DNA from 3 places in the Rhizobium sp. BT-226 genome. Region 3 is predicted to be linked to each of the others. Evidence: riboswitches for the same ligand, from Rfam matches in the RefSeq annotation. Region 3 holds a riboswitch; each other region holds the start of a gene.
What was found. Region 3 has a riboswitch for FMN ahead of ribB (3,4-dihydroxy-2-butanone-4-phosphate synthase). Riboswitches for the same ligand answer to the same signal wherever they lie in the genome.

Region 1: another riboswitch for FMN. It lies ahead of OIU37_RS10785 (DMT family transporter); the one in region 3 lies ahead of ribB (3,4-dihydroxy-2-butanone-4-phosphate synthase).
Region 2: another riboswitch for FMN. It lies ahead of OIU37_RS06175 (6,7-dimethyl-8-ribityllumazine synthase); the one in region 3 lies ahead of ribB (3,4-dihydroxy-2-butanone-4-phosphate synthase).

What each region holds. Positions count from the first base shown of each region.
Region 1 is NZ_JAOYTI010000002.1:129,827-139,617, forward strand. Features, by position in the region: gene OIU37_RS10775 (aldo/keto reductase) at 1-334, shown strand, start outside; gene OIU37_RS10780 (esterase-like activity of phytase family protein) at 508-2,718, opposite strand; gene OIU37_RS10785 (DMT family transporter) at 2,802-3,701, opposite strand; FMN riboswitch at 3,793-3,947, opposite strand; gene hupB (DNA-binding protein HupB) at 4,070-4,345, opposite strand; gene lon (endopeptidase La) at 4,552-6,969, opposite strand; gene clpX (ATP-dependent Clp protease ATP-binding subunit ClpX) at 7,373-8,650, opposite strand; gene clpP (ATP-dependent Clp endopeptidase proteolytic subunit ClpP) at 8,954-9,583, opposite strand.
Region 2 is NZ_JAOYTI010000001.1:1,201,448-1,211,238, reverse strand. Features, by position in the region: gene OIU37_RS06205 (LysR family transcriptional regulator) at 1-752, shown strand, start outside; gene OIU37_RS06200 (antibiotic biosynthesis monooxygenase) at 796-1,164, opposite strand; gene OIU37_RS06195 (MarR family winged helix-turn-helix transcriptional regulator) at 1,261-1,737, shown strand; gene OIU37_RS06190 (cytochrome b) at 1,718-2,251, shown strand; gene OIU37_RS06185 (hypothetical protein) at 2,241-2,438, shown strand; gene OIU37_RS06180 (VOC family protein) at 2,536-3,225, opposite strand; gene OIU37_RS06175 (6,7-dimethyl-8-ribityllumazine synthase) at 3,398-3,832, opposite strand; FMN riboswitch at 3,911-4,053, opposite strand; gene OIU37_RS06170 (SRPBCC domain-containing protein) at 4,299-4,745, shown strand; gene OIU37_RS06165 (GCG_CRPN prefix-to-repeats domain-containing protein) at 4,931-5,239, shown strand; gene OIU37_RS06160 (hypothetical protein) at 5,456-5,680, opposite strand; gene OIU37_RS06155 (adenylate/guanylate cyclase domain-containing protein) at 5,967-7,073, shown strand; gene OIU37_RS06150 (ABC transporter substrate-binding protein) at 7,223-8,191, shown strand; gene OIU37_RS06145 (iron ABC transporter permease) at 8,211-9,215, shown strand; gene OIU37_RS06140 (iron ABC transporter permease) at 9,212-9,791, shown strand, end outside.
Region 3 is NZ_JAOYTI010000001.1:797,726-807,516, forward strand. Features, by position in the region: gene OIU37_RS04100 (transketolase family protein) at 1-14, opposite strand, end outside; gene OIU37_RS04105 (transketolase) at 14-823, opposite strand; gene OIU37_RS04110 (ABC transporter permease) at 1,028-2,008, shown strand; gene OIU37_RS04115 (sugar ABC transporter substrate-binding protein) at 2,125-3,054, shown strand; gene OIU37_RS04120 (sugar ABC transporter ATP-binding protein) at 3,083-4,561, shown strand; gene OIU37_RS04125 (SDR family oxidoreductase) at 4,584-5,372, shown strand; gene OIU37_RS04130 (glucose 1-dehydrogenase) at 5,646-6,428, shown strand; FMN riboswitch at 6,622-6,772, shown strand; gene ribB (3,4-dihydroxy-2-butanone-4-phosphate synthase) at 6,899-7,534, shown strand; gene OIU37_RS04140 (SDR family oxidoreductase) at 7,600-8,367, opposite strand; gene OIU37_RS04145 (DMT family transporter) at 8,697-9,605, shown strand; gene mobA (molybdenum cofactor guanylyltransferase MobA) at 9,627-9,791, shown strand, end outside.

The DNA.
Region 1 (9,791 bases), on a different contig from region 3:
TTTTGCCAGCGACGACCACCGCAATTTCAACCGCAACGGCGAAGCCTTCGATGTCGGCGAGACCTTTGCCGGCGTGCCCTTTGAGGTCGGCCTGCAGGCGGTGGAAGAGGTGCGCAAGCTGGTGCCCGAAGGCGCGACCATGGCCGCCTTCGCGCTCCGCTGGATCCTGATGAGCGATGCCGTCACCGTCGTCATCCCCGGTGCCCGCAATGCCGATCAGGCCAAGGCCAACGCGGCCGCCGCCGGCCTGGCGCCGCTTTCGGCCGATGTCATGGCGGCCACGCGCGAGATCTATGAGCGGCTGATCGCGCCGCATGTGCATCAGCGCTGGTAGGGTCGGAGTACTGCTTCTTTGCTGGGGAGGCCAGATGCCCTCATCCGGCTGCCGCCACCTTCTCCCCGCTCGAAGGGACTAAGCCGCGACCTCTCCGTCCCACGCCGACCTTTCGCATGGCACGTCCCCTCTCCCCGTTTTGACGGGGAGAGGGCTAGGGTGAGGGGCAGCTTTCAGTTTGTCGCGCTCAGATCGACCGGGAAGAACAGCGTCTCGCCGGAGGAATCGCTGACGCCGTCATTGTCGGTGACCGCGTAAGGCTTACCCGAGGCGTCGAAGGTGAAGCCTTCGAGTTTGTCGAGCACATAGCCGTTGGTGGCAGCCTTGAGTTCGCCGAGGAAGTCGTGGGCTTCGGTCTTCTTGACGACCGGCAGCTCGCCGCCGAGCTTGGCGGGCTTCAGCTCCGATATCGCGACCTTGTATAGCTTCTTCAGCCTGGCGGCATCACCGACGAGGTTGTCGCGCTCGATGATGTAGACGTTGTCGCCCTGGGCAGAGATTTCCGACAGGCCGACCCAGCCGCTTTCCGTCTTGTCGAGCGGATAGCGAACGGCACCCCATTCCTTCTTCTTCGGGTTGTAGGAAACGAGCTTGACGAAGCCCTTCTCGTCGTCGCTCCACTCGCGCTGGATCGCCATCCAGAGCGTGGTGTCGTCGCCGGTGCCGACAATGGTCACGCCTTCGAAGCCGTAGCGGATTTCGTTGGCGACGAGTTCCTTCGGCAAGGCGATCTCGGCCTTGATGTCGCCTTTGGCATTGACGTTGTAGAGCGCGTGCGGGACGAGACGCTCACTGTAGCCTTCCGAGGCGAGCCAGAAGGAGCCATCGGCGGCGGCCGCGATGCCTTCGATGTCGAGCTTCTGGGCCGCGGCGCCGTCACGCTTGACGACGAGGGCGTCGGTGATGACGGCCGGCTTCTTGCTGGCATCGATCGTGTAGATCGTCGGCTGCGAGCCCAGAACGCTGTCGCTGACGGCGTAGAGCAGGCCCGGCTTGCCCGGAACGGCGGCGAGACCCGAAAGGGCTGCGAAGCCGATCGGATTGCCGTCCTTCTCGGCGGAGACGATCTGCGGATAGGCCTTCTCGCCTTCCGAGCGCTCGTAGATCATCACATGCGAGCGCGTGCCGCCGTCCTTGCCGAGATCGACCTCGTTGGCGGTCGCAAGAAGATTGCGGGCGGGAATGGCGATCGCGCCTTCCGGCGAAATGCCTGACGGCAGCAGCTGGACGAGTTCGGGATCGGCGCCGGTATCCTTATAGACGCCGACGACCGAGGCGCGCTCGGCGAGCAGGAAGAAATACTGGTCGTCGCCGAACTTGGCGGCTTCGAGGCCTTCCGGCTCGACGCCCTTCGATCCAGAGCGGCTTTCCGGATAGTGGCCGATATGGGCGACGGCGCGTTCGAAGGATGCGCCCGATTCGTAGAGAAGCTTGCCCGTCTTGTCGAAGATGGTGAAGCCGCGCGAGCCGCCCTGGTAGTCGCCTTCATTGGCGACGACGAGGCGGTTGTCGTCCAGCCACTTCACGGCGTCCGGTTCGCGCAGTACGCCTTTGGCTTCGCCTGAGAATTTCAGGGCGCCGTCACGCTTGGTGTCGATACCGGTGAGATCGACGCTGCTGGCGGAGAAATGCGTCTTCACTTCAGCCGTGTTGGCGTCGATGATGACGATCTCGTTGTTTTCCTGCAGCGTCAGGGCGATCTCGTTCAGGCTGTTGAAGGCAACGAATTCCGGCTCCGGATCCTCCGGGGCAACGCCGGTAAGCCCGGTCAGCGCCACGTGCTTGATGGTGCCGCAGTCGACGGTGCCGTTCCTGACCTGGAAGACGACGAGGTCGCCGGCCGGCATCTGCGGGATCTTGCCGTCATTGACGTCTTCGTCGCGCTCGTTTTCGATTGCGATGGTGCCGAGCGTCTTGTCCTTGTTGAGGGCGATCGAATCCGGCTGGCCGCCGAGATCGCACGTGTTTTCGATCTTCTTGCTCGCCACGTCGACGATCGCGAGACGGCCCGAGGGCTTCGCCTTGCTTTCGGAGGTGTTGACGGCAACGAGCGCCTTGCCGGCGCTCGAGGTGACTGAGGTCGGCTCGCCGTCCATCATCAGCGCGCCACCGGCCTTCGGGGCCTTGGCATCGGTAATGTCGATAAAGCCGATCGCGCCGAGCGGGCTGTCGCTATAGATCAGCGTGTTGCCGTCGTCGGTCGCGGTGATGATTTCGGCGGAGCTCACCGAAAGCTTGTCCTTGTCGGCCGGCAGGTTCTCGGCGACCGGGAAGGACGCGATGCGGTTGAAAACCGGCTCGGCCGCGGCCGGAAAGGCAACGGATGCGAGAAGCACGGCAGCAAGTGCTGCCTTGCGCGATGAAATTGTCATGAAATCCCCCATGTGTCGAACATTCGAAACATGAGTTTTCTGCGCGAGCGGCATGACAGAGGCATGACAGATGCGGCATTTTGCGTCAGATCATGTCAGGCGAGTTTCCGCTCCCGGCGCATCTCGTTTCGCATGATGAACAGCGAAGCAGACAAGATAAGAGCCGCTCCCAGCCAAAGGTAGCCCGCCGGCGCATAACCGAAGAACAGCCAACCGGCCAGCACGTTCAACGGCAGTTTCAGATCGTCGAACGGCTGGACGTAGGCGGCATCCGCTGCGGCATAGGCAAGCGTCAGGAAATACTGCGCTGCGGCGGTCAGCAGCCCCGCCAGCAGGAACAGGGCAAGGGTTGCGCCCGTCGGCACTGCAAAGCCTGCCGCAAGCGCCAGCCCGCCATTTATCGGCGTCAGCAGAACGAGCAGCCAGACGGTGATCGTCTCCGGCCGTTCGATGCCCGTCAGGCTCTTGGTGATCAGCGACGAGGCGCCCCACAGCAGCGCCGAAAGCACAGGCAAGAGTGCCGCCCAGCCAAAGCCGTCCGACCATGGCTGCAGGATGATCATCGCTCCGGTGAAGGCCGCCGCCGTCGCAGCCCAGCGGGCCGGGCCGACGCGCTCACCGAGGAAAAGCCGGGCGCCTAGAATGATGAAGAAGGGCGAGGTCATCACCAGTGCGATCGCCTGCCAGATCGGCACTGTGGCAAGGCCGGCGACCCAAGCCTCGACGCCGAGCGCGGCAAGCACGACGCGCGCGAGGTGACGCCAGGGATAGAGCGTGCGCATCGCCGCAAGACCGAGCCTCTTCAGGAACGGCAGAGAAAACAGGAAGGCGAAGCCATATTGCCAGAAGGCTGCCGAGGCCGAGGGGAAGGCAAGCTTCATCGTCAGCCATTGGGTGACGACGTTGAGAAGCGAAAAAGCAATGCCGGCAAGGACCATCCAGAGTGCACCGACAACGGCGCGGGACGGCGAGACTGCAAGGGAAGTCTGATTCATGTCTTTATCCAGAACAGGGACCAACATAAATCAGGACGCATGAACCCCGACCAAGCGACACAGGGCAACCCCTGCCCTTTGCATGGCCGACACTCATTCTCTTCCATCCGGACTTTAACCGTCGGCTCCGGAATCGCACCGGATCTGCTGACCCTTCCTCCGCATGGGCGCGGAAGGAGGCGCTCGCGGGCTCAGGCCGAAACCCTTACCGCCGGCGGGGAGTTTCACCCCGCCCTGAGAACAGAAATGTCGTAGATCAAAGCCCACGCGGCGGCAATACCCGCCCAAACAAAAGGGGCCCGGCAAAGCCGAACCCCTCTCAAATCCTGCACAGCCGGTCTCGTTTCCGGCTGGTGGATAATCTCAGATCAGCCGTTGACGGCGTCCTTCAGGCCCTTGCCGGGCGTGAATTTCGGCACGTTGCGAGCCGGAATGTCGACTTCAGCGCCCGTCGACGGGTTACGGCCCTTCGTTGCAGCGCGATGAGAAACGGTGAAGCTGCCGAAACCCGCGAGGCGGATGTCGCCCTTGTTCTTGAGTTCAGCCTGGACAACGTCGAAAACCGCGTCAACAGCGGAAGCCGCGTCAGACTTCGTCAGTCCTGCCTTTTCGGCGACTGCGGACACGAGTTCATTCTTGTTCATGTTTCCACCCCTTTCTAAATGGTATGAAACGACTCAAAAGTAAGCTAGGCGCAGAATAGGTTTCATCAGGCCCGCCGAAAACCCAAAAGCCCTGCAAATCAAGGAAAAGCAAGCGTCTACATGACGTTTTCACAAAAAAGGCTGGCGTTTCCGCCAGCCTTTTTCCGTGTTTTGCGCCAATGGGGCATAAATGTGGCAAAGGCCACTCAATGCGCTATGGTTGCGCCCGTCTCGTCGAGGCCTTCGACCGTTGCGATGACCGGGGTCTCCACCGTGCCGTCCCATTCGATCGGCTCCGGCCGCCGGATCAGTGCGTGCTTGATCACCTCGCCCATGCGGGATACCGGGATGATCTCCATATTGTTCTTCACGTTGTCAGGAATCTCCGCCAGGTCCTTGGCGTTTTCCTCCGGAATCAGCACCTTCTTGATGCCGCCGCGAAGTGCAGCCAGCAGCTTCTCCTTGAGACCGCCGATCGGCAGCACACGGCCGCGAAGGGTGATTTCACCGGTCATGGCCACATGCCTGTCCACCGGGATGCCGGTCATGATCGAGACGATCGCGGTTGCCATGGCGACGCCGGCCGAGGGGCCATCCTTCGGCGTCGCGCCTTCCGGCACGTGCACGTGGATGTCGCTCTTGTCGAAGCGCGGCGGCTCGATGCCGAAATCGACAGCGCGCGAGCGGACATAGGAGGCCGCTGCCGAGATCGATTCCTTCATGACTTCCTTCAGATTGCCGGTGACCGTCATGCGGCCCTTGCCCGGCATCATCACGCCTTCGATGGTGAGCAGCTCGCCACCGACTTCCGTCCAGGCAAGACCGGTTACGACGCCGACCTGGTCCTCGCCCTCGGCTTCGCCATGGCGGAAACGCGGGACGCCCAGATAGTCGGCGATGTTGGCGGCCGTCACATGAACGGACTTCGTCTTGCCCTTGATGATCTCGGTGACCGCCTTGCGGGCGAGCTTCATCAGTTCGCGTTCGAAGCTGCGGACACCGGCTTCGCGGGTGTACTGCTGGCTGATCGCCATCAGGGCGTCGTCGCTGACCGAGAATTCTTCCGGCTGCAACGCATGTTCCTTGATGGCCTTCGGCAGCAAGTGCCGCTTGGCGATTTCGCGCTTTTCATCCTCGGTGTAGCCGGCGATCCGGATGATCTCCATGCGGTCCATCAGGGGCGCTGGAATGTTCAGCGTATTCGCCGTCGTGATGAACATCACATCCGACAGGTCATATTCGACTTCCAGATAGTGGTCCATGAAGGTCATGTTCTGGGCCGGATCGAGCACTTCGAGCAGGGCCGAGGACGGATCGCCGCGATAGTCCTGGCCGAGCTTGTCGATCTCGTCGAGCAGGAAGAGCGGGTTGGACTTCTTCGCCTTCTTCATCGACTGGATAACCTTGCCGGGCATCGAGCCGATATAGGTGCGGCGGTGACCGCGGATTTCAGCTTCGTCGCGAACGCCGCCAAGCGCCATGCGGACATACTCACGGCCGGTCGCCTTGGCGATCGACTGGGCGAGCGAGGTCTTGCCGACGCCCGGAGGACCGACGAGGCAGAGGATCGGGCCCTTGATCTTGGTGGCGCGGGCCTGCACAGCCAGATATTCGACGATGCGCTCCTTGACCTTGTCGAGACCGAAGTGATCGGCTTCGAGGATCTTCTCGGCATTGTTGAGATCGGCCTTGATCTTCGACTTTTTGCCCCAGGGGATGCCGAGCAGCCAGTCCAGATAGTTGCGCACGACGGTGGCTTCCGCCGACATCGGGCTCATCTGGCGCAGCTTCTTCAGCTCCGCATCGGCCTTTTCACGGGCCTCCTTGGATAGCTTGGTCTTGGAGATGCGTTCTTCCAGTTCGCTCATCTCGTCGCGGCCTTCCTCGCCGTCACCGAGTTCCTTCTGGATCGCCTTCATCTGTTCATTGAGGTAGTATTCGCGTTGGGTCTTCTCCATCTGGCGCTTGACGCGCGAGCGGATGCGCTTTTCGACCTGCAGAACCGAGATCTCGCCTTCCATGAAACCAAGAGCCTTTTCGAGGCGCTGCTTGACGCTGGTGGTCTCCAGCATCTCCTGCTTCTCGGTGATCTTGATCGACAGATGCGAGGCGACCGTATCGGCGAGCTTGGAATAGTCGTCGATCTGGCTGGCGGCGCCGACCACTTCGGGCGAAATCTTCTTGTTGAGCTTCACATAGCTCTCGAATTCGGAAACGACCGAACGCGACAAGGCTTCCAGCTCGACCGGATCGTCGTGCGGCTCCTCAAGCACATGGCCGAGCGCCTCATAGAAATCCTCGCGGCTGGTATAGGTGTCGATCTCGGCGCGGGCGCGGCCTTCGACCAGAACCTTCACGGTGCCGTCGGGCAGCTTCAAGAGCTGCAGCACGTTCGCCACGGTGCCGACATTGTGGATCGCGGAAGGATCCGGATCGTCATCGCTGGCGTTGATCTGCGTGACCAGCATGATCTGCTTGTCGGAACCCATGACCTCTTCGAGCGCACGGATCGATTTTTCCCGTCCGACGAACAGCGGCACGATCATATGCGGGAAAACCACGATGTCGCGCAGGGGCAGAACAGGGTAGGCAGTGCTGCTCGCTACAGACGTTTTCTTCGTCATTTTATGTCCTTTCCATCGTCCCGTTGCCGGCTCTCTGCACGGCCGCTTGGGACCGGCCGGCACTCTCACTTGTTGCTACAAGTGGAGGTTCTGACTACGCTTTTCAAGCCACGCAAACGCCCGCGTCCCTCGGATGTGACAGCTTTATTACAACGGAACGCCAACACTATGAAGCGCGTGGCTGGACCGGCGCTTACCACTTCCGACCCGGCTAAAATACAAACGCCAGCAAGAGGCTTACGGAATCATTGCATCATTGCCAAGCACGACCCTTTGCGCAACATCGGCAAAGGCAATTTCGGTTCCCACGGGCAAATACTAACAGGGCCTCGCATGGTTTTTCAAATAGAAAGGGGCCTGCCTATGGCAAGCCCCCAAAATAATCACGCGAAAGCCGTAAAGGTCACGCCGAAGCGTTGGCTTTTTCTTCCTGGCGATCGGCATAGATGTAAAGCGGACGGGCCGAACCGCGCACCACTTCCTCGGAGATGACGACCTCGCGCACGCCTTCCAGCGTCGGCAGTTCGAACATCGTGTCGAGCAGGATCTTCTCCATGATCGAGCGAAGGCCGCGGGCGCCGGTCTTGCGCACGATCGCCTTGCGGGCGATTTCGCGCAGAGCGTCCTCGTGGAAGTTCAGTTCCACGTCTTCCATCTCGAACAGTCGCTGATACTGCTTGATCAGCGCGTTCTTCGGCTCGGACAGGATCTGGATCAGCGCGTCCTCATCGAGGTCCTCGAGCGTCGCCAGAACCGGCAGACGGCCGATGAATTCAGGGATGAGGCCAAACTTGACCAGATCTTCCGGCTCCAGTTCGCGCAGAACCTCGCCGACGCGGCGGTCATCCTGCGACTTGACGGTGGCGCCGAAGCCGATCGAGGTCTTCTCGCCACGGGCAGAGATGATCTTGTCGAGACCGGCAAAAGCGCCGCCGCAGATGAACAGGATGTTCGTCGTGTCGACCTGCAGGAATTCCTGCTGCGGGTGCTTGCGGCCGCCCTGCGGCGGAACGGAAGCGACCGTGCCTTCCATGATCTTCAGCAGTGCCTGCTGCACGCCCTCGCCCGAGACGTCGCGGGTGATCGACGGGTTGTCGGACTTGCGCGAAATCTTGTCGACTTCGTCGATATAGACGATGCCGCGCTGCGCGCGCTCGACGTTGTAGTCGGCCGACTGCAGCAGCTTCAGGATGATGTTTTCGACATCCTCGCCGACATAACCGGCCTCGGTCAGCGTCGTCGCATCAGCCATGGTGAAGGGAACGTCGATGATGCGGGCGAGCGTCTGGGCAAGATAGGTCTTACCGCAGCCGGTCGGGCCGACGAGCATGATGTTCGACTTCGCCAGCTCGACTTCGCCGTTCTTAGAGGCGTGCGCCAGGCGCTTATAATGGTTGTGAACGGCGACCGACAGGATCTTCTTCGCCTGCCGCTGGCCGATGACGTATTCGTCGAGAACCTTGATGATGTCCTGGGGCGTCGGAACGCCGTCGCGGGACTTGACCATCGAGGACTTGTTCTCCTCGCGGATGATGTCCATGCACAATTCGACGCATTCATCGCAGATGAAGACGGTCGGTCCGGCAATCAGTTTCCGGACTTCGTGCTGGCTCTTTCCGCAGAACGAACAATAAAGCGTGTTCTTGGAGTCGCCGCCGTTGCTGCCGCTGACCTTGCTCATATCACTTTCCTTCCAGCACGCCGCATTTCAAGGCGAAATCGCGGTCCACTCTATCAGCTCCTGGCGGCACTCCGTTTCCGGAGCCTTTGCCGAGAAGGGCTTCAGGGGCTACGAACCGGGCCCAATCAATCATGTCCGGGTTCCGGCGGCAACGAATTCCCCTTCGAATGCCGAATGCTATGTCATAAAAATTCAACATAGCATTAATAGTTACTATTAGCGTCTTCGTCGCCGTATGAAAGCCCTTGTTCAATCACAAATGGGATAGAACTGTGGCGAGGAAAACACCATCCCTATTAATTACTAGGCCTGTTCGCCTTCCATTTCGAGGCGCGACGTCAGAACCTTGTCGATCACGCCCCAGCTCTGGGCTTCGTCCGCATCCATGAAATGGTCACGATCGAGCGTCTTTTCAACTTCCTCGTAGGTGCGGCCGGTGTGCTTGACGTAAACCTCGTTCAGGCGGCGCTTCATCTTGAGGATGTCGCGGGCATGACGCTCAATGTCCGAAGCCTGGCCCTGGAAGCCGCCCGAAGGCTGGTGCACCATGATGCGGGAATTCGGCGTGGCAAAGCGCATGTCCTTGTGGCCGGCTGCGAGAAGCAGCGAGCCCATGGACGCGGCCTGGCCGATGCAGAGCGTCGAGACCGCGGGCTTGATGAACTGCATCGTATCGTAGATCGCCATGCCGGCGGTGACGACGCCACCGGGCGAATTGATGTAGAGGGCGATTTCCTTTTTCGGGTTTTCGGCCTCGAGGAAAAGCAGCTGGGCGCAGACGAGCGTCGCCATATGGTCCTCGACAGCACCTGTCAGGAAGATGATGCGTTCCTTCAACAGGCGGGAATAGATGTCGTAGGAGCGTTCACCGCGGTTGGTCTGTTCCACGACCATCGGAACGAGGGCCATTGCGGTATCGACTGGGTTTCTCATGTGCGTCCTTTGTCAACGTCTCGCCGGCCGGCGCCGGGAATCAAAGAAAAATGTCTTACCCCTACATAGAGTGTCCCGGCCCTCCTCTTCAAGACACGCATGAGGATAACGTTAAGAAGGCGGGGCAAGGCGGCTCCTGCTAGCCTCTTTCCCCCAAACGCCTGTTAACGGCGAGCCCTTGGTACGGCCTCCCCCGCCTTTTCTCCAT
Region 2 (9,791 bases), 400 kb from region 3:
AGAAACGATTGGGGGCTGCCCTTTTTCAGCGTCTCCCAAGAGGCTTGAAAATTACTGCAGAAGGCGAGGCTCTTTTGCCGACCCTGACCAATTCCTTCGATCAGATGGCGATCACGCTGGACCGGATTGAAGCCGGGCAGGTTCGGGAATTGCTGTTCCTGGGTGTGGTCGGGACGTTTGCCGTCGGCTGGTTGTTGCCAAGGCTTTCGGATTTTCAACAGCAGCACCCGTTTATCGATGTGCGCGTTTCGACAAACAATAATCGCGTCGATATGGCGGCCGAGGGACTGGACTTTGCCATTCGCTTCGGCAGCGGTTCCTGGCACGGCACAGAGGCGCTGCGTCTGTTCGACGCTCCGCTCTCTCCTTTGTGCACGCCCAAATTGGCCGAGCGTTTGAGGTCGCCTGCAGACCTGGTCGAGGCGACGCTTTTGCGGAGCTACAGGGCGGACGAATGGAGCACCTGGTTTGCGGCAGCGAACGTTCCTCCGGCGGCGCAGATAAACGCAGGTATCGTCTTCGACTCTTCCCTCGCCATGATGGAGGCGGCCCTGCAAGGACTGGGGATCGCTCTGGCGCCGCCGTCGATGTTTTTCAGACATCTATCCTCGGGGGCAATAAGACAACCTTTTCCTACGACCATATCGTTGGGGAGCTATTGGCTAACCCGACTGCAATCGAGGCCGCCAACAGCGGCCATGCTCGCATTTTCCGATTGGATAACGTCGCAGATGTCTTCCGCATCGCAATGACGGCTTCCGGCGAGCCTGGGAACTCCTCCGTCATGCTCCACCGCTACGCCACACAGATGCCCGGCACGGCGACCTTCTGGAAGAGATGCGGGGAGGCGACCGCCGAGGACGGATAGGCCGAGAGCTTCGCCCGAAACTCCGGATGCGAGAATGCCGCCCGGAAGTCGGCGGTCGATTCCCAGACGGCATAATTGAGATAAGCAGGGCTTTCACCGATGGCGCGGTGCATCTGGGTCGAGATAAAGCCCGGCTGCCGTTTCATGAAGGCCGCATCGGCCTGCCAGGTATCAAGGAAGGCTTGCTCATCGGCCTTGTCGAGCGTGAAGAGGTTGATGAGGATGATCGCGGAGGCATCGATCGCGATTTGGCGATCGATTGGGAAGGCAGGGTCCATCGGGCGCATGAGCGACATGGTCGACTCCATCTGGTTTGGTTACATGATGTCAATCTGGTGATACGGATATATTCACTTTGACACTATGATGTCAATATAGCTATATGGTGACAAATGGATGAACTTCAACGGACCCCGGCCGGAACAGCCTTGACCGACCTTATTCTGGATCTCTTCCGGCTCAACAACCGGATGATCAACGCGGGCGACAAGCTCGTCGACGGGCTCGGCCTAACCAGCGCCCGCTGGCATGTGCTTGGCACCGTCGTCACAGCAGGCCGGCCACAGCCGGTCGCTTGGTTGGCGCGCGACATGGGGGCCAATCGCCAGAACGTCCAGCGCATCGTCAACGATCTGGAGAAGGAAGGACTTCTGGCGTTCCAGCCCAACCCGCACCACCGACGGGCACAGCTCGTCGTGCTGACGGACAAGGGGGAACAGGCATACGAAACCGCCATGCGTCTGCAGGCCCCCTGGGTCGACATGCTCGCGGAAGGGCTTCAGGTCGAGGATCTCAAAACCACGCATGCCGTCATGAAGGCGCTGCGCAGCAAACTGGAAGGACATGGAGATGTTGAAGAGCAGGCCTGATCGCTATGGCGCAATAGCGGTCTCGATCCACTGGCTGAGTGCGGTTCTGATCCTGGCGCTGCTCGGCTCCGGCTTCCGGGCTGCCAATGCCATGGACGCCGCGACCAAGGCCGGGCTGTTGCGTTTCCACATTCCGATGGCCGTCGTCGTCCTGCTTCTCACGGCTCTTCGCATTGTCTGGTGGTGGCGTTTCGATCGCAAGCCTGCGCCGGCGCAGGCATTGCCTCGCTGGCAGGAGCGCCTGGCAGGCTTTGTCCACGTCGCCTTCTACATTTTCATTCTCGGCATGGTCGCCAGCGGTATCGGGATGATGATCCTCAGTGGCGCTGCTCCCGCCATCTTCGGGGCAGCCGGCGCCACGCTGCCTGATTTTACCGCCTATCCGCCGCGTGGCCCGCATGGGTTCGGCGCCTTCCTGCTTGTCGGCCTGCTGGTCTTCCATGCCGGTGCCGCGCTCTATCACCAGTTCGTCCGCGGCGATCACCTGTTGCGGCGGATGTGGTATGGCGGCTGAGATCCCGGCACCGTCGATCTCCAGTGGCTCGATGTCTGATGTCTGGCTTCTCGAAGATCTTTCGGACGGCCATGTTCGGGCCTGGCTCAGGAGACGCAGATCGCCAAGCCGAGCCGGCAAGGAGCTGGCCAGTGCCACGTCCAATTCGCTGATCAACGGTCAGCGGGACCGGCTCGACGGTTGGTGACCGCCGTGCACCAAGAAGGCGCGATGAAGCGCCGCGCCGATGCCGCCGAGACGCTTCTCAAATGATGTCACCGTCTGCGTGATGCCGCCGCCCTTGCCTACAAGGGCAGCTGCTTGCCGGCCTGTTCACTGACCATGTATTCGGCGTACCAGTCCGGCCAGTTCTCGTCGTGTTTGCCGCCGTTTCGCTTCTCGTGTTCGCCGTGCGCGGTCGCCGCACGGCGCATGGCTGACGCAAGATCGGTTGAGTTGGCGAATGTCGTCCCGTCGGCGTCGATGCGTCCTGGCAGGCGCGTGGTGACTTCCTGGAACAGCCAGCCGTTGCCATCGGGATCCTTGAAGGAGGCAAAAGAGCGGTAGCTGCGGTGATCGGGATCGCGGCCGGCAATGCGGAGCCGCCCGAACAGATAGGGTTCGTCCTTGCCGGCATAGACGCCGGCCGCGTCATGGAACACTTCGCTGACCTCGACGCCGCGGGCGATGAGATCGCGGCGGGCGGCCTCGATGTCGGAGACGATAAGATAGAGCCCCTGGGCGGAGCCGGGGGCTGCGGCGGTGACGTTCTTGCCGAAGATGATCGCGCAGCCGGAGCCGGGCGGGGTAAACTGGATCACACGGAAATCGGCATCATTGGCGAAGTCGGCGTCGAGCCGCCAGCCCAGGCCGTCGTAAAAACGTTTGGCGCGGTCGACGTCGGAAACGGGGATGACGACCACCTCGAGCTTGGTGTCGACGGGCCGTGTATTCGGGGTCTCAATGGGGGTTTCACTGCGCATTGCATTGCTCATCTTCAGCTCCTTGGGGTTTTGGATGCGTTAAGAATGGCGATACATGTCACCGCCAGTGGACCACAGCGCGGTGAGGGCGTCGAATCAATTATTCTATCGGTATTGAGTGGTCGACGGCGGGTTGACCCCGCCGTCTTCATCGGCTGTTGTTCTTCTGCTCGTCGAGCCGCTTTCACGCAGCGAGAGCGGCGCGGGTTTTGCCGATCGTCAAAGCCGCCTTTGCAGCCTCGCGCCCTTTCTCGACGAAATGTGCGCGGTAGATCTGTTTGTGGTGCTCGGTTTCTTGATACTGATGCGGCGTCAGCGAAACCGACAGCACCGGCACACCGGTATCCATGCCGGCGCGCATCAGCCCATCGACGACAGCCTGGGCGACGAATTCGTGACGGTAGATTCCGCCGTCGACGACGAAGGCGGCGGCAACGACAGCGGCATAGCGCCCGGTTGCCGCAAGATCGCGCGACAGCAGCGGCATCTCGAATGCGCCGGGAACATCGAACACATCGATCTGCTCGGGCGGAATAAGCTGATGGAACCCATCAAGGGCGCGGTCGACGATGTCGGCATGCCAGCTGGCTTTGACGAAGGCATAGCGGGTGGGTGTCACGGTAATCTCCTTTGGCGAACAGACACATCACCCAAGGCGATCACGAACGTCCCCGACAGCCGCAAGGGCGGCAGGAACGCACGTTCTCTTTCATCCGGACTATGACCGTCGGCTCAGGCATCTCACCTGATCTGCTGACCCTTCCGAAGAAGGCGCTCGCGGGCTCGCAATCTAAATTGCATACCGCCGGTAGGGACTTGCACCCCGCCCTGAGAACGGCGCGAACAATAGGGGGAAGGTGACGGGCTGGCAATAGGCCGAAATGCTTCGCGGCCAATGCAGGATCGGGGTCCCGACGCGGCGATTTCGTGTGTTGGTCGATCGCGACGGGCAAGCCCTCTTGCGGAGGATGGGCTTGCGCCTACATGCTGTGCGTGAGGACATTCACGTCAGAATAGCACGGCAGGACAGGCTGCGCCGTCTCCACCGGAGACGGGCAGGGCCGTGGAAACCACGGGAGAGTGAGATGCAAGACCCATTCGTCGTCCACCGTGAGGCGCATATCGCGGCGCCGCCGGCCGCGGTGTTCGCGTTGATGACCGACCCGGAAAAGATCCTGCGTTGGATGGGAACGGAGGCGCAGGTCGAGCCGCAGCCAGGCGGGCTCTATCTCGTCAACGTTACCGGCGCCCGCTTTGCGCGCGGCTCGTTTCGAGAGGTGGTGCCGGTTCATCGCCTTGCCTACAGCTTCGGCTGGGACGGCAGCGAGGTGGTGCCGCCGGGGTCGAGCCTGGTCGAGATCGATCTGATCGAACAGGGAGGCGGAACGCTGCTGCGGCTCACCCATAGCGGCCTGCCGAGCGCCGAGCAATGCGCCGGCCATGCGGAGGGCTGGGCACATTATCTCGGACGGCTGACCGAGGTCGCCGCCGGTCGCGATCCGGGTCCCGATCCTTTTTACGGCAGGACATGAACAATTTTTGCGGGCGGCGGGGCGGCTCTGAAGCGCTTGCCGTTGCGACAACAGCGGTCGGCGAGCGTTCGGACCGGCCGTGCGGAAGCGCTTCTTTTTCTCCCGCAAACATGAACGCGCAGTTCATCTCCAGTTCAATTTGGCGGTCATAAGGTATGGACGGCTGGATTGAAATGGAGTTCTCGATGAAGGCACTTTCTATCGCGGCTGCCTTGCTCGCTGGCAGCCTCTCGTTCGGCACAGCGCAGGCGATGCCGATTGGGACAATCAATGTCCAGAGCAATATCACAAAGGTCGACTACGCCTGCGGTCGCGGCTGGCATCTGACGCGCTGGGGCGAATGCCGGCGAAACTGGCGCCGCCCACCGCCGGTAGCTTTCTACGGTGGTCCGCCTCGCTGGGGCTGGGAGCGGCGTCACCGGGATTGGGATGGCCCGCGCTGGCGCCATGAGAGGCGCTGGGATCGCGACCGCCGTTGGCGGGATGATTACTAAACGTCTCGCTTAAAGCGCGTCGCGTCAAACCGGCGTCATGCGACGCGCTTTAAGTCTTTGATTTATGCATGTCGTTGTCCCAAAACCGCTGCACACTTTGGGCGACATGCATTAGATGGAGATGGACGAAGGCCGGAGCGATTTTCGCCCGGCCTTTTCTGATGAAACGCTTCGCCGACGCTGCCTGGCAACGTTCTCCGGATTGGTCCGATATGCTCAAATCTTGCTGACGAGCCAGTACTTGTCGTCGATCAGTTCTTCGAGCTCTATGGGATCCTTGACGCCGAATTCGAACCATTCGACGAGTTCCTTCGCCTTACGGCTGCTCTCGTCCGCCGTCAGCTCGACCTGATATCTTTCGCACCATCGCCGAAGGATCGACGTCAGCAGCGTCATGTCATTCCCATCCAGCGGATCTTTCGGCCAGAATATCGTACCCATCGCACCCCTCAATCACACGATGACGAACGACCTTATAATGGAATCAAAGCGGCGCAAGTTTAAAGTGTCCATTTTTCGTTTTCCACCGCGGTGAATGGTTTTCGACAGGGGCGTGCTGTCAATGTCGGGCGTCTGCGGGCGGACGCGCTCGAGACAACAGGCTGATCGATGGAAATGTCCTGACGAATGCCTCGAGAGGCGTCCTGACGGACGTGCGGGATGTCGGTTTGTCGACAACCCGGGGATGTCCTTGCGGCTGCACCGCAGGGCGTGCCATGATCACGGTATGGATTTGCCATCTCCCCTTGCCTGGCTGGTTGACGAGGCCGGAGCCTCGCCCGGTCCCGAACGGTTTCTGGCCGAACTCGGGCGCCGGCTGCTGGCCGACGGCCTGCCGCTTTCCGGCGGCACGTTGACGCTTTCGGTGCCACATCCGATCATTGCGCGGCGCACCTGGTTGTGGCGGGCCGAGACCGGTGCTGTCATCGAGGCGCTGGCCTTTGCCGCAGCTCCGCAGAGCAAGGCCGGGCGCGACTGGCTGACCGCGCTCGGGCCGGTATGGGAGGAGCGAAGAGGGCCTTCGCAGGATAGTCCTATGCTCGGCTGGGCGGGTATCGACAACGGGGCAGGGGCCGGCGGATTCGCTCCGGCCGAAGCCGACCGGCTGCGCGAGGTCGCGCGTTTTGCCGCCGCACCGCTCGCAGCGCTCGCGGCGCGGGAGGCGCGGGCAGCCCTGCTCGAAGCCTATCTCGGCCGGCGTAGTGCCGCCCGGGTGCAAGCCGGCGAGCTTGCCCGCGGCACCGGCGAGACCATCCGTGCCGCTCTTCTCTGCGCCGATCTGCGCGATTTCACCGCGCTTTCGGAGGTGACCGAGCCGCATGCGATGATCGCCACATTGGACGCTTGGTTCGATCGTGTGGCAGGCGCCGTGCACGCCTTCGGCGGCGAGGTGCTGAAATTCATGGGCGACGGTGTGTTGGCGATCTTTCCGGTCATGGGCGCTTCCGACGATGCGGGAAGGGTGGGCCACGGAGACCGGGAAGCCTGCGAGGCAGCCCTCAGGGCGGTTGCTGCCAGCCGTGCCGGCATGGCCCATCTCGACCAGATACGCCAGGCGCAGGGGCTGGCGCCGCTGCCCTTCGGCGCGGCGCTGCATTTCGGCGAGATCCTATGGGGCAATATCGGCGCAGCCGACCGGCTGGACTTTACCGCCATCGGCCCCGCCGTCAATCTCGTCAGCCGGCTGGAAGGACTTTGCAAGCCGCTCGGCCGAAGCGTGCTGATCTCGGGCGCGGTTGCAGCGAATACGGCGACGGCCCTGATGCCGCTCGGAGAGCACAGCTTGCGCGGCATTGCCCAGCCTTGCGCGGTCTTCACCCAGCCGGAAAATTGAGCCGCAAGGCAGACCGGGTGCCGCGTATGGGGCGTTTTCCTGCCGGCCGCAACTTTGTCCAATCCCGGAAGCGTGCAAGAGAATCATGATTGTGAAACTCCGCTTTTTTGGCTAAAGCCTGTCCGCACATTGGACGGGAGGTTTCACGCATGGCTCGATACGCACGCACATTTTTCTCTGCTCTGGGGCTGTCTGCAATTCTGATGGCAGGGGCCGCTCAGGCCGAAGAGGGCAAAAAAGTCTCGATCGTTGACGACCGCGGCGTCACCGTCGAAGTCCCGGCGCAGCCGCAGCGCATTGCCTCGATTTCCTATTTCGCCGATGACGTCGCCCTGGCGCTCGGCATCAAGCCGGTCGCAAGCACCTACATGACGGCGCGTCGCGAGCCAGACTTCCTGCTTGGTCTGACCTCTGAGATGAAGCAAATCGGCCAGCGCGCCAAGCCCAATCTCGAGCTTCTCTCCGAGGCGAAGCCGGATCTTATCATCGCGATCCGCCGTTATACGGTCGGCAACGCGGCGCAGCTACAGAACATCGCCCCCTATGTCGCTTACAATATGGAACTGCTCGAAGAGAGCTACGGCGAAACCGCCGCACTTTCGAAGCTGCTCGGCAAGCCTGAACGCGGCGAGCAGCTGAATACCGATTTCCGCAAGCATCTTGCAGAATTTGCCGCAAAGGCGCCGAAGGATATTCATCCGCGCTTCATGATCATGTGGGGCGGCGCAACGCCTTTCGCCTTTCACACGGAAAACACGTCGGCCTCGATCGTGGCGGCGATTGGCGGCGACAATATTCCTGGGCCGAAGACCCCGGGCGGCGAGTTCGGTATCGATCTCAGCCTCGAAACCATGCTGGAGAAGGACCCCGAGGTCATCTTTGTCTATGATTCCGGCCCGGATCGCCCGCATGAGAGCAATCCTATCTGGTCGCAGCTGTCGGCGGTCAAGAACAACCGGGTCTTCTATGTCGGCGACCAGTGGGTCGAGACCAATGGCCCGATTGCCCGCGAGATCGTTCTGCGCGAGGCGGCACATTATCTCTATCCCGACACGTTCCCGGCCGTTGATGTGAGGGCGGAAGCTGCCAAGTTGATTCCCGCCGAACTGCAGAATTAAGCTCAGGACAAGACCTGTGATGGGCCCCCGGCAATCGACTCTGGCTATAGGGCTCATCGTCGCCGCCTCCACGCTGGCGGTGATGTTTGGGTTACTGGTCGGTGCAAAGCCGCTTTCGATCGAGACTGCGGTCCGCGTGCTTCTGGTGCCTGACGGGAAAATCGAATCCATTCTGGTCTGGACGCTACGCCTGCCGCGCAGCCTGACGGCGGCAGCCGGCGGGGCGGGGCTCGCCGTCTCCGGCTACGTGCTGCAGACGTTGACGCGCAATCCTCTTGCCGACCCCGGCATCACCGGCGTGACATCGGGGGCGGTTGCGCCGATCGTCTGCTGTTTCGTGTTCGTCCCCTGGCTGTCGCCTGCCTATTATCCCTTCATCGGTCTTGCCGGCGGGCTTGCGGCTGCCTCGGTGACATTCTGGGTGTCGCGCGGCGGGCGGGGGCGGCCCTTGCAGCTTGCGCTCGGTGGCGTCAGCATCTCGCTCTTCCTCGGAGCGATCACCACCTATGTGCTGCTGCTGACCGGCCCGCAATCGGCATCGCTGCTCTTCTGGCTTGCGGGCGGCTTCCAAGGGCGCACCTGGTCGCACCTCTTCTACATGCTGCCCTGGACGATTGCCGGTGTCGTCGGTGCGCTCGTTTTCCGGCGCGTGATCGGCATGTTCATGCTGAGCGACCATGCGGCCGCCGGCATGGGGCTGCAGCTCAGCCTGTGGAAACCGCTCATCCTTGTTCTCGCTGTCATCCCGGTCGCGGGCGTGGCGCCTATCGCCGGGCCGATCGCTTTCGTGGGCCTTGCCGCTCCGCATATCGCCCGGCTCATCAAGCCTCGGGGCATCGGGTGGGAGATCGGATTATCCGCCGCCCTCGGTGCGCTGATCGTCACGGTCGCCGACGTTGTTGCCCGCAGCGTCGCCATTCCGCGCGAGCTGCCGGTTGGCATCATCACCGCGCTGCTTGGCGGTCCCGTCTTCATTTACCTCGTCCAGCGCGGACAGCTGACCCTTGCAGGTGAGACGCGATGAGCGCCCCGGCCTCCATGCCGGCTGCTTCCGCGGCTCTATGGATGTTTCCGGCGCTCGCTGCGTTGGCGATTCTGTCGCTTGCCGCCGCGATCTTCCTCGGTGTCGCCGACATTCCTCTGGGGGATGTCGCGGCCCTGCTGACGGGCGGTGGCTCATCCGAAGCGCGTTCCATTATCCTTGATATCCGGCTGCCGCGCATTGTCACCGGCATTCTGGCCGGCATTCATTTTTCGCTGGCGGGATATCTGCTGCAGACCATCACCCGCAATCCGCTTGCCGATCCGTCGTTGATGGGCGTGTCGCAGGGGGCGACGCTGTCGGTGACGATCTTCCTGCTGTTCACCGTCTATGTCTTCCAGCCCGGTTCGAACACGCTGGCCGAACTCCCGGTCGCTTGGCTGCCGGCTGCGGGCCTTGCCGGCGGTCTGCTCGCCGGCGGCGTCATCTATCTGCTTGCCTTTCGTCTCGGCTTGAGTGCCCTGCGCATCACGCTCTGCGGCGTGGCGGTCGGCGCGGTGCTGCATGCGTTGGCGACCGGCCTCATCGCGGGATGGGGGTCGGCCCGCATCGAGATCA
Region 3 (9,791 bases):
ATTGGCGCGTTCATTACTGTGCCTCCGACAATTCTGCCAATGCGATTTCGTATTGTTCCTTGCTCGGTACCTTGTGGTGCCAGTCGACTCGGTCTTGCATGAACGAGATTCCATGCCCCTTGTTGGTATGGGCGACGATGCAATGCGGTCTCGATCCCCGGTGTTCGAGGGCTGAAACCACTTCGCTCATATTGTTCCCATTGATCTCGGTGACTTCCCAATCGAAAGCTTCAAGCTTCGGACGCAGCGGGGCGAGATCGTTGGTCTCCGCCAGGGCGGCGCCCTGCTGGAACCTGTTGTGGTCGATGACCAGCGTCAAGTTATCGAGCTTGAACTGCGCGGCCGCCATGATCGCTTCCCAGTTGGAGCCCTCCTGCATCTCACCGTCGCCGGTGACGACGTAGGTGTGATATTTCGCGCCCGAGAGTTTGGCGGCTTTCGCCATTCCTATTGCGACTGGAAGACCGTGCCCGAGCGGCCCGGTATTCGTTTCGACGCCAGGAACCTTGTTGCAATTTGGATGCCCGTTCAGCCTCGAATGCGGCTGCAAGAAGGTGGAAATCTCTTCCTCCGGGATGAAGCCGCGTTTTGCGAGCGTCACATACAGAGCGCATGCCGTATGTCCCTTCGACAGAACGAACCTGTCGCGGTCGGGGTGCTTCGGCTGATCGGGCCAAACATTCAGCACACGAAAATAGAGGGCAGTCAAAATGTCGATAACAGACATTTCCCCGCCTATATGGCCGGCGCCCGCTTCGAAAACCGCCTGGAGATCGCGCAATCGAATCTCGCGAGCGATCCGCTCGAGTTCTGTCGTATTCATGGATTCCTCTCATGCATAAATATTCAGTTATCAATATTTTTGCACATGGTGCCGATTAGTCAAGCCCTTTAAGCAGTATACTGGCAGTTGCAGGTCTAGAAAATCCTGTTGACAGCTTGGAGGCAACTTGTTAATGAATTTTCCAGCATCAGTGAATATTTATTCTAGATGAACTAGCGGTTAGCCTAGGCATAGGGAGGAACAATGGTGGCGCTCGAAATCAATGAAAACGGGCTTTCGTCCGGCGCCTGGTTGAGCAAGCTCAAGGGAGCCACCGGGCCGCTCGTGGGGCTGCTCGCGCTTTGCGTCTTTCTGAGCTTCAGCACCGACACGTTTCTTTCGGTTCGGAACGGCCTCAACATCCTCGATCAGATCACTGTTCTCGGCATCATGGCCGTCGGAATGACCTTTGTCATTCTGATCGGCGGCATCGATCTCTCCGTCGGCTCGGCACTCGCTCTTGCGATGATGGTCATGGGCTGGACTGCGAATGTCGCCGGCCTACCGCTGCCGGTCGGGATCGCTTTTGCTCTGGTCGCATCGGGCGTTTCGGGCCTGATCGTCGGACTTCTGGTGACGCAATTCAGGGTTCCCGCGTTTATTGCCACTCTTGCGATGATGTCCGCGGCTCGCGGCGTCGCAAATATGATCACGGACGGCCAGCAGATCGTCGGATTTCCCGACTGGTTCATGATGCTGGCAATCGATCGCCATTTCGGCGTGTTGACAGCCACTGTGTTCCTCATGCTTGCGGTTGTTCTTGCTGCGTGGCTTTTCCTGCACTTCCGGTCCGAAGGTCGCATGCTCTACGCGGTGGGAGGAAATCCGGAAGTCGCTCGGCTGGCGGGTATCAACGTCCCGCTCGTGACGATTGGCGTCTATGTCGCAAGTTCAGTCCTTGCGGGGCTCGCAGGCATCGTACTGGCCGCCAGGCTGGATTCCGTCCAGCCGTCCAGCGGCCTGGGCTATGAGCTGGACACCATCGCTGCCGTCGTCATCGGCGGGACTTCGCTCTCGGGGGGCGCGGGCGGTATCGGAGGGACACTGATCGGTGTTCTTATCATCGGCGTCCTTCGCAACGGGCTCAATCTTCTCAACGTCTCACCGTTCCTGCAGCAAGTGATCATCGGCATCGTCATCGTGCTCGCGGTCGGCGCGGAGACCATTCGTCGGCGTCGCGCCTGACGAGCGGGGTCCGCCGTGTTGGCGGACCCGGAATTCCGCCCCGGAATGTTGGGGCGGATCAATACCCCGAGGGGGAGGACATACCCGAGGGTTCCATCAACAACGGAGGAAATACAATGAAAATTGCGCGCACCATGCTCGCGTCTGCTGCACTGCTCAGCCTCACGCTCGGCCCCGTACATGCGGCGGAACTGAAGAAGCTCGGCCTGGCCGTTGCCAACCTTCAGGCAAACTTCTTCAACCAGATCAAGCAATCCGTCGAAGCCGAAGCCAAGAAGCGCGGCATCGAAGTCATCACCGTCGACGCAAAGGGCGACGGGCCGACGCAGGTCAATCAGATCCAGGACCTTCTGACCCAGAAAATCGACGCGCTGATCTACATTCCGGCAGGTGCGGCGGCTGCGACCGTTCCGGTCAAGCTCGCGAAAAGCGCCGGTATTCCGGTCGTGAACGTTGACCGCAACGCCGACGGAGCACCCGGTGATACCTTCCTTGCAACGGATTCCGTCGCCTCTGCCAAGGCGGTGTGCGACTACATCCTGAAGGAAGCCGGCGGCAAGGGGAAGATGGTCATCATCCACGGCCAGAAGGGCACGACGCCGGAAGTCGATCGCTCGAAGGGCTGCGCTGAATCTCTCAAGGCATATCCGGACGTCAAGGTTGTCGCCGAGCAGTTCTCGAACATCTGGAGCCAGGATGAAGGCTTCCAGATCATGCAGAATATGCTGCAGGCAAATCCGGACGTTTCGATCGTGTTCGCCCAGGCCGACGGCCTCGCCCTCGGCGCCGCGCAGGCGATCAAGGTCGCCAATCCTTCCCAGAAGATCGTGGTTGGCGGCTTCGATGGTGACACCGCAGCTCTCGAAGCGCTCAGCAAGGGTGTCTTCAACGTAACTGCGACCCAGCAGACGCAGAAGATGGGCCGCGACGCGGTTGAAAACGCCGCCAAGCTTGTCGCCGGAGAAAAGGTGCCACCGGTCCAGCTCCTGGATGCCACGCTGACAACCAAGGAAAACGTCGCAGGCTTCATCGCCAACCATCCGTAATGAAGTTGAGGTCTTGAGGAGGTGTGCCGTGACTGATCCAGTTCTTTCCCTGAGGGGCATATCCAAATGGTATGGGCCGCTCCAGGTTCTGAAGAATGTCAGCTTGGACGTCTATCCGGGCGAAGTGGTTGCACTTCTCGGTGAAAACGGAGCGGGCAAGTCAACGCTATCAGGCATCATCGCCGGGTCACGCACACCGTCCGAAGGATCAATGACATGGCTGGGGCAGCCTTATGCCCCGGCCACCCCAAGGGAAGCGATCGACAAGGGCGTTGTCCTGATCCACCAGGAGCTGCAGCTTCTGCCGCAGCTGTCGATCGCGGAAAACGTCTTCATCGGACGTTGGCCGATGAAGAACGGCGTCGTCGACCGCGCCCAGATGGTTCGCCGGGCCCAGGACCAGCTCGCTCGATTGAACCTTCACATCCCTGCAACGCGGACGGTCGCCGGCCTTTCCACGGCAAATCAGCAACTTATCGAGATCGCCAAGGCACTTGCTCTCAACGCAAAGCTGCTGATCCTCGATGAGCCGACAGCCGCCCTTGGCGGCGCCGAGACGGAAGCTCTCTTCGAACAGGTTCGGAAGCTTCGCTCAGAAGGTGTCGGCATCGTCTACATTTCCCACCGCATGGAAGAGATCAAGCAGATCACCGACCGGATCGTCGTTCTTCGCGACGGCGAGCGGGTGCAAGAATTCTCAGACAGCGCGACCCCGGTGCGAACGATCGTCGAGAGCATGGTTGGACGCCCGCTTGACCGCTTGTTCCCCGCCCTGCCCGTTCCGACAGACCGACCGGTACTTGAGGTATCCGGGCTGAGTTCGCCGGAAAACTCGTTCCGTAATGTTACCTTCGAGGTGCGGGCCGGAGAAATTCTCGGGATCGCCGGATTGGTCGGCGCCGGCCGCACCGAACTGGTGCGTGCGATTTCGGGAGCAGACCCAATCAGTGCCGGTTCGATCAAGCTGGAAGGCGAGGAACTCAGGCTGCGCGATCCGGCGGACGCGATCGCCAAGGGTGTCGTGATGGTTCCGGAAGACCGCAAGGAGCAGGGGCTCATCGTCGGGCACCGGATCAGCGAGAACATTATCTACGCCAATCTCGACAAGCTGGGCGGGCGTTGGATTACGCCGCGCGTCAAGCGCTCGTTTGCGGAGAAGGCAGTTGCCAAGTTCGGCGTAAAGGGCCGTGCGGAGCAATATGCCTCGGACCTGTCCGGCGGCAACCAGCAGAAGGTCGTCATCGCGAAGTGGCTGATGCGCGATCCCAAGGTCGTCGTACTCGACGAACCGACGAGAGGCATCGACGTCGGCGCCCGAGCGGGCATCTACGACATCATCGTCAATCTTGCCAAACGGGGCGTGGCGGTCATCGTCGTAAGCTCGGACCTCGAGGAGGTTCTCGGAGTTTCCAATCGCATTCTCGTGCTTGCCCAAGGCAAACAGGCAGGCATTCTCAATCGTGACGAGGCGAATGACGTTTCGGTCATGGAGCTAGCCACTATCTAAACAGACAGAGAAAGGAAGAGCGGTGTCCGACATCACTCTGAACGCCCCGAAGCTTTTCGATCTCAGCGGCCAGGTTGCCATCGTTACCGGAGCCGGGAGCGGCATTGGGCAGCGCATTGCCATCGGCCTTGCGCAATGCGGCGCCGACGTGGCGCTGCTCGACCGCCGAACCGACGACGGATTGGCCAAGACGGCTGAACATACTCGCGCCGCCGGCCGCCGCTCGATCCAGATCGCGGCGGATGTCACGAGCAAATCTTCCCTTGGAGAGGCAATAGCACGTACCGAGGCCGATCTCGGCCCATTGACACTTGCAGTCAACGCGGCGGGCATCGCTAACGCGAACGCTGCGGAAGAGATGGAGGAGGACCAATATCAGACGTTGATGGATATCAACCTGAAAGGCGTCTTTCTTTCCTGCCAGGCAGAGGCTCGCGCCATGCTGAAGAATGGACGCGGCTCCATCGTCAACATCGCTTCCATGTCCGGTGTGATCGTAAACCGCGGGCTGAGCCAAGCGCACTATAACGCCTCCAAGGCGGGCGTCATCCATATGTCGAAGTCCATGGCGATGGAATGGGTCGACCGCGGCATTCGCGTCAACACCATCTCCCCCGGATACACGGCAACGCCCATGAACACCCGTCCCGAGATGGTTCATCAGACCAAGCTCTTCGAAGAGCAGACGCCAATGCAGCGAATGGCAGCGGTGGATGAGATGGTAGGTCCGGCGGTGTTCCTGCTGTCGAATGCGGCAAGTTTCGTGACCGGCGTCGATCTTCTCGTCGACGGCGGTTTCTGCTGCTGGTGATGCGATGAGAAAACTCATTGCCGCCGCTGGAAAATGCACGGTCTCGCTTCCTCCCTGGCTGAGATCGAGGCGCTGAAGGGACCAACGGGTATGACGGCGTGCGATATCGTCGTCTGCCCGCCCTTCACGCCGATCGAACGGGCGGATGGCTCGGCGCGTCGTCATCGGCGCTCAAGACTGCCTGAATTTGCGACAACCGGTTGAGCTCTAATAATGATCGCATGGTAGGTCGCACCCAGATTTGCTGTTTATCGACGGACACAAGGAAAGAGCATGAAACGCTTTGAGCAGAAGACTGTCGTCATTACCGGGGGTAGCCGCGGCATCGGAGCGGCGATCGCCAAACGCTTTGCGAAAGAAGGCGCCAATCTCGTCGTATCGGCCAATGAGGACCTGGTCCACGGCGTCGCCGAACAAATCCGGGCCGAAGGCGGCAAGGCGATCTCCTTCATCGGCGATGTCACCGACAAGGCGAGCGTCACCGCCCTCTATGATGCCGCCGAGAGGGAATTCGGCGCGGTCGACGTCTCGATCCAGAATGCTGGGGTCATCACCATCGCCCGCGTCGAGGACCTGACCGAAAACGAGTGGGACAAGGTCATGGCCGTCAACACAAAGGGCGTTTTCCTCTGCGCTCAGGAGGCGATTCTTAGAATGCGCAAGCACAAGCGCGGCGGTCGCATCATCAACACCGCCTCCGGCCAGGCGCGCGACGGCTTCATCTACACGCCGCATTATGCCGCCTCGAAAATGGGCGTCGTCGGCATCACCCAGAGCCTGGCCAAGGAAGTCGCGACCGAGAAGATCACCGTCAACGCCTTCTGCCCCGGTATCATCGAGACCGACATGTGGGCCTATAACGACCAGGCCTGGGGCAAGCTGCTCGGCAACTACGCTCCCGGCGAATTGATGAAGGAATGGGTCGAGGGCATCCCGATGAAACGGGCCGGCTCTGGCGAAGACGTCGCCGGCCTGGTCACCTTCCTCGCCAGCGATGACGCCGCCTATATCACCGGCCAGACGATCAATGTCGACGGCGGGCTGATCATGTCCTGACACAGGTCGCCCAAAACTGCGCAGCGGTTTTGGGACAACGACATGCATGGAAAGATCAAACCACCAATGAAGCGCGGAAGGCGACACGGTCGTCGCCTCCGTGTGAACAGTGTGTCCATCGGCGTTAGGGCAGCTTTGCATTTTCGCCCGGTCGAGTGACCTTGCCATCCGCCTGTGTTTGATCCTATCTTTGAAATGTTCTCAGGGCGGGGTGCAATTCCCCACCGGCGGTATCAGGAGCAATCCTGGAGCCCGCGAGCGCTTCCGGCACCTCCTGTCGGAAGGTCAGCAGATCCGGTGAGATGCCGGAGCCGACGGTATAGTCCGGATGGAAGAGGACAACACGGGCAGTCGCACTCCATCCCGGAGTCGGCTGACGTTTGTTCGCCCAAGGGCAGAAGGCTGGCTCACGGATTGAGCCTTGCAGACCATGTCAGCCCGCTGACATAACCCTTGAAAGGCCAGACAGCATGACTATCGCAACAATTGAAGATGCCATATCAGCCATCGCCAGCGGCAAGATGGTCGTCGTCGTCGACGACCAGAACCGGGAAAACGAAGGCGATATCGTGGTCGCGGCCGATGCCGTCACCCCGGAAACAATCGCCTTCATGATGACCCACGCCCGTGGTCTCATCTGCATCGCCATGGAAGGCGAGCGTCTCGATGCGCTCGATATTCCGCTGATGGTGCCCAACAATACGGAATCGCACAAAACCGCCTTCACGGTCTCGGTCGATTATCTCAAGGGCACGACGACGGGCATCTCGGCTGCCGACCGCGCCGCCACCGTCCGCGCCCTCGTCGACGATCGCGCAAAGCCTGACGAATTCGCCCGCCCCGGCCACATCTTTCCGCTGCGCGCCAATCCCCGCGGCGTCCTCGGCCGCCCCGGCCACACTGAAGCCGCCGTCGACCTCGCCCGCCTGGCCGGAAGGATCCCCGCCGGCGTCATCTGCGAAGTCGCCAACGACGACGGAACCATGTCCCGCCTGCCCGAACTCACGCTCTTTGCCGAACGCCACAACCTCCCGCTCGTCACCATCGAGGACCTGGTCGCCTATCTCGACCGCCAGGCAGCAAGAGACATACGCGAAGTCGCCTGATCGGTGCCTTTGTTGCGGCGGCATAGCCCCGCCGCAACTCTGACGACACCTTCCCCTTGCCCGTCCTATGTCCGGTTGATCGAAACCCCGCCATCCGCCACCATCGCCGTGCCGGTGACGAAGCTCGACATGTCGGAGGCGAGGAAAAGCGCCGCATTGGCGATCTCTTCGGGCTGCGCCATGCGTTTCAGCGCATGCAGCCCCTCCACGAAGGCTAGCACCTCCGGCGTGGCATCAGGCGCGTTGGTGATGCTGGCGGGCGTGTCGGTGCCGCCGGGAAGCAGTGCGTTGACGCGGATCTTTTGCGCTCCGAGTTCGGCGGCGAGCACCTGCACGAAGCCAATCAGACCCGCCTTGCTCGCCGCATAGGCGGCCATGCCAGGCATGCCGACGGTGTGCCCGACGAAAGTCGAGGTGAAGATCAGCGATCCGCCGCCTTTTCCCATCGCCGCCGACTGGTGCTTGGCGCCGAGGAACGCGGCGGTGAGATTGGTCTCGATCGTCTCGCGCCAGCCCTCCAGCGACAACCCGGCGACCGGCCCCATCTCACCGATGATGCCGGCATTGTTGAAGGCGATGTCGAGCCGGCCGAAACGCGAGACTGCCGTCTCGACGAGCCTTGCCTGCAGAGCCTCGTCCCTGACATCGCCGGATATGGCGACGGCCTGACCACCCTCCGCCTCGATTTCGGCGATGACGGCATCGAGCGCGTCCTGCCGCCGGCCGGTAACCACGAGCTTGGCGCCTTCCCGGGCAAAGAGTTTCGCCGCCGCGCGGCCGATGCCGGAGCTTGCGCCGGTGATGATTGCGATCTTATCGTTGAGAAGTGTCATATCGGTCTCTCCTGGGTTGTTGCGATATCTGAGATGCTCAAACTTCAGACGATGCAGCCACCCGTTTCCCGCGCAGCACGAGAAAAACGCCTATGGGCGAACCGGCAGGCGCGACGACGTTTCCCCATCGACGCCGTGATTGCGGCGTCGGAAATAGCGGAATTCGTCTTATAAAACGGGGATTTGCTGGGACTCCCACCCCGATGCCTGCGTTGGCATCAGTGCCGTTGTGCACTGCATGATCGATTTATGCCTGGTGTGACATTCATCCGATTCCCTTCATCCATCTTCGCGACTAAAAGGAGCGCACAGGTAAAGGGAATCTCTTCATGCCGCGGTCACGCAATACTCAGGGCGCCATCTATATGAGCATGGCGATGGCCGGCTTTTCCGCAAGCGACGCCCTGTCCAAATCGGTGGTCGCCTATATGAACGCCGGCGAGATCATGTTCCTGCGCGGCCTCTTTACCAGCCTGCTCGTCTATCTGATCGCCTGGAAAATGGGCGCGCTACGCTCCTGGCGCGTCGTGCTGCAGCCGATGATCATCTTCCGGATCATCTGCGAGATGCTCTCCGCCGTCACCTATATCACCGCGCTCGGCATGATGCCGATTGCCAATGCCTCGGCGATCCTGCAGTCGCTGCCGCTGGTCGTCACCTTCGGTGCGGCGCTTTTCTTCGGCGAGCCGGTCGGCTGGCGGCGCTGGTCGGCAATCCTCGTCGGCCTCGTCGGCGTGATGATCATCATCCGCCCCGGCCCGGAAGGTTTCACTGCCGCCGCCCTCCTCTGCGTCGGTGCGGTGCTGACGACAGCCGGCCGTGATCTCGCCACCCGGAGCATCAGTCCGGAAATCCCCTCGCTGATGATAACCGTCATCACCGCCATGTCAGCCTCCTTCTTCGGCGCGCTGCTCATCCCGGTGCTCGGCGGCTGGCAGCCGGTCAGCGCTACCGCGCTCGGGCATCTCCTGCTTGCCTCTGTACTGGTGCTGGTCGGCTACCAGTCGGTCATCCTCGCCATGCGTACCGGCGAAATCTCCTTCGTCGCCCCGTTCCGCTATACCAGCCTGATCTTCTCCTCCCTGCTGGGTTTCTTCTTCTTTGCCGAAGTGCCTGACAGCTGGACGCTCGTGGGGGCTGCAATCGTCATCGCCTCCGGCCTCTATACGTTCTATCGTGAGGCCAAGCGCCGCGTGTCTCCGATCGCGCAGGAATCCGCGCCGCGCGCGCCGGTCTGAGGAAGGATTTTGAGCAGTGTGATGGCTGACTTCTCGCTCGACAGATCTGACATAGCAGGCGTCGTGTTGGCCGGCGGCCGCTCGCAGCGCATGGGCCGCGACAAGGCGGGCGTAATGCTTGGGGCCGAGAGCCTGCTCCGCCATGTGTTGACCCGCCTCTCGCAGCAGATCCCGCTCGTTGCAGTC